DNA from 2 places in the Arthrobacter sp. 10N44_2 genome. Region 1 is predicted to be linked to the other one. Evidence: predicted binding sites of a transcription regulator. Region 1 holds the regulator's gene; the other holds the start of a gene.

Region 1 (4,207 bases):
GTCCTCGCTGGCCGTCAGCGGCAGCGCGTTTGCCGGAACGCCATGGTACGGGGGCTGGCCATGGCCAGCCTGATTGCCCGTGTGTTCGCGTGCGTTATCTGCCACGGTGTAGCCCTTCGGATTGCGGTGATGCGTTGCTGCCTGGGTTGTGCCTGAAATAGCCGGGACCGCACTGGAAGCGCGGCCGCCGTTTCAAGAATACTTGCTCGGGCAAGGAAATGGAGATCAGGGGCGGCCGCCGCGGCGGACTAGGGCACGGTGAGGAAGTCAATGACCTCTTCCACGCGGCCAAGCAGCGACGCCTCCAGATCAGCGTAGCTGCGGACAGCCCCCAGGAGTTTCTGCCAGCCGAGGCCGATGTCCTCCTTCGTGGAGTGGGGCCACCCGAAAGCCATCAGGATCCCGGTCTTCCAGTCCGTGCCGCGGGGGATCACGGGCCACTGCTCGATCCCCAGGACCGAGGGCCGGATGGCCTGCCACACGTCCACGTAGGGGTGCCCCACAATCAGGACGTTGCCTGCGGCGCCCGGTGAGGCCATGACGGCGTCGGCGATCCGCGACTCCTTGGAGTCGGCCACCAAGTGGTCTACGAGCACGCCGAGGCGCCGGCCGGGGCCCGGGCCGAAGTCCGCCACGGCGGACGCGAGGTCGTCAATGCCGTGCAGGGGCTCGACGACGATGCCCTCCACCCGGAGGTCATCGCCCCAGACCTTCTCCACCAGCTCGGCGTCGTGCTTTCCTTCCACCCAGATGCGGCTGGCCTTGGCCACCTGTGCGCGCTGCCCGGCCACCCGCACCGAGCCCGACGCCGTGCGGCCGGCACCGGCGGCCGGTGCCGTCCTTTTCGGGGCCGGCGGCATCAGGCGGATGGGCTGGCCGTCCAAGAGGAAGCCGAAGCCGAGGCGGAAGGACCGCGACTTGCCCCGCCGGTCCTCCAGCGCCACCACGTGCATGCCGCCGGACTTCTCCACCCGGGTTACGGCGCCCACCCAGCCGGACTGGACCTCCTCGAGGACCATCCCGCGTTCCACCGGGACTTCCGGCAACTGGGTCTTGGCGGGGGCGGACAGGTCCTGGGGTCCCCAGTTCTGGTACGACATCTCTTCACGCTTACTTTGCACTCGGAATGTACGGCGGTCGGTGGAACTCTCCGGGGGCCGGAACCGGACCGCGACGGCGCGGCAACGGCAGCATCTGCCACGGTCTCGGCGCCGGCGTGACGGGAATCGCGTTCCCGCGGGCCACGCCTGGAGCGAATCCAATGCTAACAACGCGGCGACTCATATTAGACTGGTTAGCACTTAGGCATGTCGAGTGCTAACCCTTGTCCTGTGGCGGGCCGTCCGTGCACCACTGGTGGACCCGGACCGGACGCGGGGGGTGGCACCGGCTGCGGGACAGTCGATTGGAGGTGGAGCGTGAGCGAACCGCGCAAACTCGAAGTGCTGCGCGCCATCGTGGAGGACTACGTCCATTCGCGTGAGCCCGTTGGTTCCAAAGCGCTCGTTGAACGGCACCATCTCGGCGTCTCGAGCGCCACGATCCGAAATGACATGGCGGCGCTGGAAGACGAGGGCCTGATCACGGCACCGCACACGAGTGCAGGCCGGATCCCCACTGACAAGGGCTACCGGTTGTTCGTCGACCAGATCTCAGCGGTGAAGCCGTTGTCCCAGGCCGAGCGCCGGGCCATTCAGGCGCTGCTGGAAGGATCCGAGGACCTCGACGACATCCTTGACCGGACCGTGAGGCTCCTCTCGCACCTGACCAACCAGGTCGCCGTCGTGCAGTATCCGCTGCTCAGCCGCGCCCGGGTGCGGCACATTGAGTTCGTGCCCCTGGCGCCCAGGAAAGTGCTGGCTGTTCTGATTGCTGACACGGGCAAGGTGGAGCAGCGCGTGATCGACGTCGGGCAGGACATTCCCGACGACGCGCTGTCGGAATTGCGGAGCAGTTTTCTGGCCAGCCTCTCCGGTACGCCGCTGAGCCTGATGCCGCAGCTGCTGCCCGCCGTCGTTGCCGGTGGCCCGCCCGCGCGGCGCGGAGCAGCCCAGGCGCTGGCCCGCGGTCTTGAGGCCCTGGCCACGAGCAGCCGTGAAGAGCGCATGGTCATGGCCGGCACCGCCAACCTGGCCCGCTCCAATGTGGACTTCCCGCTCAGCATCGGCCCCGTGCTGGAGGCCCTCGAGGAACAGGTGGTCATGCTCCGCCTGCTCAGCGAAATGGCCGAAGACCCGCGCGGCGTGACCGTCAGCATCGGCCGGGAAAACCCCTACGACGGTCTCGCCGAGGCCTCGGTCGTGGCCACCGCCTACGGGCCGGACGCCACGGCCAAGGTCGGAGTGCTTGGGCCCACCCGTATGGACTATCCCACCACCATGGCCGCCGTCCGAGCGGTGGCCCGCTACCTTTCGAGGATCCTGGGGCCCTGACAGGCCCGGGACCGAATACGACTTCTTGCCCCACAGGCAGTGCCCCACAGGCAGTACCCCACAGGCAGTACAACAAGGAAGAGATACACACTTTGAGCAGCCACTACGACGTTCTTGGAGTCTCCCGCGACGCATCGGGGGAGGAGATCAAGAAGGCCTACCGGAAACTGGCCCGGACCCTGCACCCGGACGTGAACCCCGGGGAGGACGCCTCGGACAGGTTCAAGGCCGTCACGCACGCCTACGAGGTCCTCTCCGATCCGCAGAAGCGCCGGGTCTATGACACCACCGGCAACGAGAACGGCACCGACAACGGGTTCGGCGGCGGCAGCTACTCGGGCCAGGGCTTCGCCTTCCAGGACATCTTCGAGACCTTCTTCGGCGCCGGTGGCGGCCAGGGCGGCCCGGCGTCCCGGGTCCGCCGCGGCCAGGACGCGCTGATCAGCGTCCGGATCGACCTCCGCGATGCGGTGTTCGGCGTGAACAAAAAGCTCGAGGTCGACACGGCCGTCATCTGCCCCACCTGCGAGGGATCCTGCTGCCGGGAGGGCACCCACCCGGTCCGCTGCGACATCTGTGGCGGCAGCGGTCAGGTCCAGCGCGCCGTGCGGTCCATCCTGGGCCAGGTCATGACGTCCGCCCCCTGCGGGTCTTGCGAGGGCTTCGGCACCGTCATCAAGGACCCGTGCAACGAATGCAGCGGCCAGGGCCGGATCCGCAGCCGCCGCTCGCTGACTGTCAAGGTCCCGGCCGGCGTGGCCACCGGCACCCGCATCCAGCTGTCCGGCCAGGGCGAGGCCGGCCCTGCCGGCGGCCCCGCCGGGGACCTGTACGTGGAGATCAGGGTCAACAACGACGCCACTTACGTGCGCGAGGGCGATGACCTGCACGCGAGCCTCAACATTCCCATGACGGCGGCCGCCCTCGGCACCGAAATATCCCTCGACACCTTCGACGGACAGCAGGAGATCGACGTCAAGGCCGGCACCCAGTCCGGCGAGATCATCACCCTTCGCGGTCTTGGCGTCACGCACCTGCGCGGCCACGGCCGCGGCGATCTGAAGGTGCACCTGCAGGTGGAAACACCGGTCAAGCTCGATCACGTCCAGGAGGAACTTCTCCGCCAGCTGGCCAAGCACCGTGGCGAGCACCTCACGGAAGGAAAGCTTGCGGCCAGCGGCGGCGTCTTCGCCAAACTGCGGGACCGGCTCGGTAACCTGTAGCGGTGAGTAACCCGGTCTTCTTCACCGCCCCAGGCACCCTGGACCAGCAGGTCCCCGGCTCGGCCTTCGTCCTCGAGGGAACCGAGGCCCGACACGCCGTCACCGTCAAACGGATCGGCGTCGGCGAAGCGGTCGACATCGCGGACGGCGCAGGCAAGCGCCTGACCGGCACCGTGACAGCCGTCGCTCCCGGGGAGCTGAGCGTCGAATGCGTGGACCTGGCTGAGGAACCACGGCCAGGAACACGGCTGGTCCTGGTCCAGGCCCTGGCGAAGGGCGACCGCGATGAACTGGCGGCCGAGACCGCGACCGAGTTGGGCATCGACGCAGTCATTCCCTGGCAGGCCGAGCGGTCCATTGTGCGGTGGAAGGCTGAGCGGGCCGCGAAGGCGCATGCCAAGTGGCAGTCGGTGGTGACGGCAGCCGCCAAACAGGCGCGCCGGGCATGGATTCCCGAGGTCCGGGCCGCCGTCGACGGCGCCGGGCTGCAGGCGGCCGTAACGGCGGCAGACCTCGCCGTCATCCTGCACGAAGACGCCGTGCGCCCGCTGC
Region 2 (4,207 bases), on a different contig from region 1:
GGCGGCGGAGCCTGGCGCCGATCCTGGCGGCCGGCTGCGTAGCCCTGGCCATCGGCCTGGTGGCCTTCCTGATCCTGCCGAAGCTGGGCTTCTCCGCAGGCCAGGCCGCGGCCGTGACCGCCGGTGGCAGCGCGTCCGCATCTGCCAGCAGCAGCCCGTCCGCCACGAGCACCGTGAGCCCCAGTCCCACGCCGACGAGTCCGGAGCCGGCCGGCACGGATGCCGCCGCCGCGCCGGCGGCTTCGCCGTCAGCTACGCCGGGCGCCACAGCCGCCGCTGTCGACAAGACGCAGCCGGTGACGATCTACAACGCGACCACCACCGCCGGCCTCGCCACCCGCGTCGGCGGCACCGTCACCTCCGACGGCTGGGTCCTGGGCGAGACAGGCAACTGGGGCGGTGTCCCGCAACAGACGTCGGTGATCTTCTACAGCGGCGTCGAGCAGAAGGACAATGCGGAGGCACTCGGAGCCCTCCTCGGCGTCGACACCCTTGTGGACTCTGCCGAGTTCAACATGCCCCTTGTCGTCGTGCTCGGCCCCGGCTACCAGTAGTCAATCCGGTTACGCCTCAATAACTATTAGGCGGCGGCCCTGCCCGCCGCCGGCGTTCCTGGGGGACGCTGTGGGTACAGTATCTGCGGATTTCTCTTCGCAGTCCGCGGCGCACATCGAGGTGGGCCGCACGCAAGCTAGCTGAAAGTGTGGACACCATGGCACTGGGAACCGTCAAATGGTTCAACGCCGAAAAGGGCTACGGCTTCATCGCCGTGGACGGTTCCGAGAACGACGTCTTCGTGCACTGGTCCGCGATCGTCGGGGAAGGCTACCGCGCCCTGGACGAGGGCCAGCGGGTGGAACTGGAAGTCGGCGAGGGCGAAAAGGGCCCGCAGGCCGAAAGCGTCCGGCCCGCCTAGTGGTACTGGCTGCCGTCACGAACGCCCCAAGGAACGCGGCCGGGCGCCGCGGAGGACATTTGCCGCTGGGCCGCGCCCTGGCGGCGGGCACCGTAGCGGCCCTGGCCCTGACGGGGTGCCTGGGCCCCGCGGGCAGTGCCCGCGTGGCCAGCGGCGACGCCAGCGGAGACGGCACCCTGCGCATCGGCCTGATCCTGGACAACACGGGCAAGCAGCACTTCCTCAACGCCTCCGAGCTCGCGGCGGCCAAACTTGCCGTCAAGGAGATCAACGCTGCCGGCGGGCACAAAGGCAAACCGGTGGAGCTGCTGCCGGAAACCATCAGCACGGACACCGCCGCCCAGGCGAAAGCGCTGGTTGCCGCCAAGGCCGACGTCGTGATCGGCCCGACCGATTCCAGCCGTGCCCCGGCCGCCATCGACGTGCTGGCCAACGCCAAGGTAGCCGTGATCTCCCCGGCCAACACCGCCGCCGCGCTCAGCAACTACAAGAGCGGCGGCTACTATTTCCGCACCTCGGCCGCCGACATCGCCCAGGCATCCGTCCTCGCCAAACTGGTCAAAGACGGCGGCGCCAGGACCCTGGCGGTGCTGCATGAGGAAGGCGACTACGGCAAAGACGTCGCCGCCGCAGTCGTTGGTGCGGCGAAACAGTCCGGACTGGAAGTCGTGGCGGACTCGGAGTTCACCCCCGGCCAGGCGCAGCAGGCTGTCGCCGCCGCTAAGGCCGCCAACCCCGACGCCGTCATCCTGGTCTCGCGCGACGGCGCACAGGGCGCCATCGCCGAGCTGAACAACGCCGGCCTCGCCGGCAAGAAGCTGGTCCTCAGTGACGGAGCAGTCAGCAAGTACGGCTCTGGCCTGGGCGCCCGGGCGCTCGAGGGTGCACGCGGGATCCTGCCCGGCGTGTTTCCCTCCGCAGCCTTCCAGGCGGACCTCGTGGCCGTTGATCCCGGGCTGAAGGACATGGTGTTCGCCGCCGAGACGTACGACGCCGTCGTCCTGGCCGCCGTCGCCGCCGCCGCCGCAGAGGACGACGCCGGCACCTCCATCGCGGCGTCCCTCGTCGCGGTCTCCGGCGGAACCCCGGCAGCAGGCGGAACCGGGGCCGGCGGCAGCCAGCCGCCCAGCGAGTCATGCACGAGCTACAAGGACTGCGTCGGCGTCCTCCGGGCAGGCCAGCGGCCGGACTACGACGGCCAGTCCGGACGGATCAACTTTGATGCCCACGGCGACATCACCGAAGCGAACTACATGGTTTCGACCTACGGCGAGGACAACCTGCCCACGGTGGACGGCACAGAAGCCGCGAGCAGCAGCGGCGGCTGATCGCTCGTAGCGTATTGTGCCCGCGTGGCGGCCGGTTCCGGCCGGCCACTGCTTGCACTCTCCCCGGGGGAGTGCTAATTATTGATTTAGCACTCCAGCGCACTGACTGCTAACACGACGCCCGGTCCGCCCGGCCGCGAAGTGGGGCAGCCGGTCCAGGAGCTAAAGAAACACCTTGCTGGGGTGAGATCCCGGACCCGGCGGCATACAGAGGCCGCGGGGTTGGGATCGTCCGTCGCGGGCACCACAGCGAAGGTTCATTCTTAACGACTGTCCCGAAAGGACTACTGCCGTTATGGCCAAGATCATTGCATTTGATGAAGAGGCACGCCGCGGTCTTGAGCGGGGCCTGAACATCCTCGCCGACGCCGTCAAGGTCACCCTCGGCCCGCGGGGACGCAACGTCGTCCTCGAAAAGAAGTGGGGCGCCCCCACGATCACCAACGATGGTGTTTCCATCGCCAAGGAGATCGAGCTGGACGATCCCTACGAAAAGATCGGCGCCGAGCTGGTCAAGGAAGTTGCCAAGAAGACGGATGACGTCGCAGGCGACGGCACCACCACGGCAACCGTGCTGGCACAGGCCCTGGTCAAGGAAGGCCTGCGCAACGTCGCGGCCGGCGCTGACCCGCTGTCCCTCAAGCGCGGCATCGAGAAGGCTGTTGACGCGGTCACCGTCGAGCTCCTGGCCTCCGCCAAGGAAATCGAGACCAAGGAAGAGATCGCCGCCACCGCGTCCATCTCCGCCGGCGACAACGAGATCGGCGCCCTGATCGCCGAAGCCCTCGACAAGGTCGGCAAGGAAGGCGTCATCACCGTCGAGGAGTCGAACACGTTCGGCCTCGAGCTGGAGCTGACCGAAGGCATGCGCTTCGACAAGGGCTACATCTCCGCTTACTTCGTCACCGACGCTGAGCGCCAGGAAACGGTCCTTGAGGATCCGTACATCCTGATCGTCAACTCCAAGATCTCCAACGTCAAGGAACTGGTTGCTGTCCTGGAAAAGGTCATGCAGTCCAACAAGCCGCTGCTGATCATTGCCGAAGACATCGAGGGCGAGGCCCTGGCCACCCTGATCGTCAACAAGATCCGCGGCACCTTCAAGTCCGTCGCCGTCAAGGCTCCAGGCTTCGGCGACCGCCGCAAGGCGCAGCTGGCCGACATCGCCATCCTCACCGGTGGCCAGGTCATCTCCGAGGAAGTCGGCCTCAAGCTTGAGACCGCCGGACTCGAACTCCTTGGCAAGGCCCGCAAGGTTGTTGTCACCAAGGACGAGACCACCATCGTCGAGGGTGCAGGCGACGCCGACCAGATCGCCGGCCGCGTGTCCCAGATCCGCGCCGAGATCGAGAACTCCGATTCCGACTACGACCGCGAGAAGCTGCAGGAGCGCCTGGCCAAGCTGGCCGGCGGCGTTGCAGTCATCAAGGCCGGCGCCGCAACCGAGGTCGAGCTCAAGGAACGCAAGCACCGCATTGAGGACGCCGTCCGCAACGCCAAGGCTGCTGTCGAAGAGGGCATCGTCGCCGGCGGTGGCGTTGCCCTGATCCAGGCCGGCGCCAAGGCATTCGCGAACCTGCAGCTCTCCGGTGACGAAGCAACGGGCGCGAACATCGTCCGCGTTGCCATCGACGCCCCGCTGAAGCAGATCGCCTTCAACGCCGGCCTCGAGCCCGGCGTCGTCGTGGACAAGGTCCGCGGCCTGCCCGCAGGCCACGGCCTCAACGCCGCCACCGGCGAGTACGTCGACCTGCTGGCCGCCGGCATCAACGACCCGGTCAAGGTAACCCGCTCTGCCCTGCAGAACGCGGCTTCCATCGCCGGCCTGTTCCTCACCACCGAGGCCGTTGTAGCCGACAAGCCCGAGAAGGGTGGCGCCCCGATGGGCGGCGGCGACGACATGGGCGGCATGGGCGGCATGGGCGGTTTCTAACCACCCGCGCCAGCCATCACCGGCTGTTCG

Evidence for each region. The regulator HrcA, encoded in region 1, represses chaperone genes, less so after heat shock. The targets are predictions, from matches to a motif close to TTNGCACTCGNNNNNNNCGAGTGCNAA.
Region 2: a site for HrcA is predicted at 2,331-2,357, ahead of groL (chaperonin GroEL). Genes of this name have one in related genera too.

What each region holds. Positions count from the first base shown of each region.
Region 1 covers NZ_JBFTHT010000001.1:340,254-344,460, forward strand. The annotation lists gene AC1DBX_RS01575 (DUF4870 domain-containing protein) at 1-105, opposite strand, end outside; gene AC1DBX_RS01580 (DUF3097 domain-containing protein) at 249-1,100, opposite strand; gene hrcA (heat-inducible transcriptional repressor HrcA) at 1,419-2,432, shown strand; gene dnaJ (molecular chaperone DnaJ) at 2,525-3,655, shown strand; gene AC1DBX_RS01595 (16S rRNA (uracil(1498)-N(3))-methyltransferase) at 3,658-4,207, shown strand, end outside.
Region 2 covers NZ_JBFTHT010000010.1:6,005-10,211, forward strand. The annotation lists gene AC1DBX_RS12100 (LytR C-terminal domain-containing protein) at 1-554, shown strand, start outside; gene AC1DBX_RS12105 (cold-shock protein) at 713-916, shown strand; gene AC1DBX_RS12110 (ABC transporter substrate-binding protein) at 976-2,244, shown strand; gene groL (chaperonin GroEL) at 2,540-4,177, shown strand.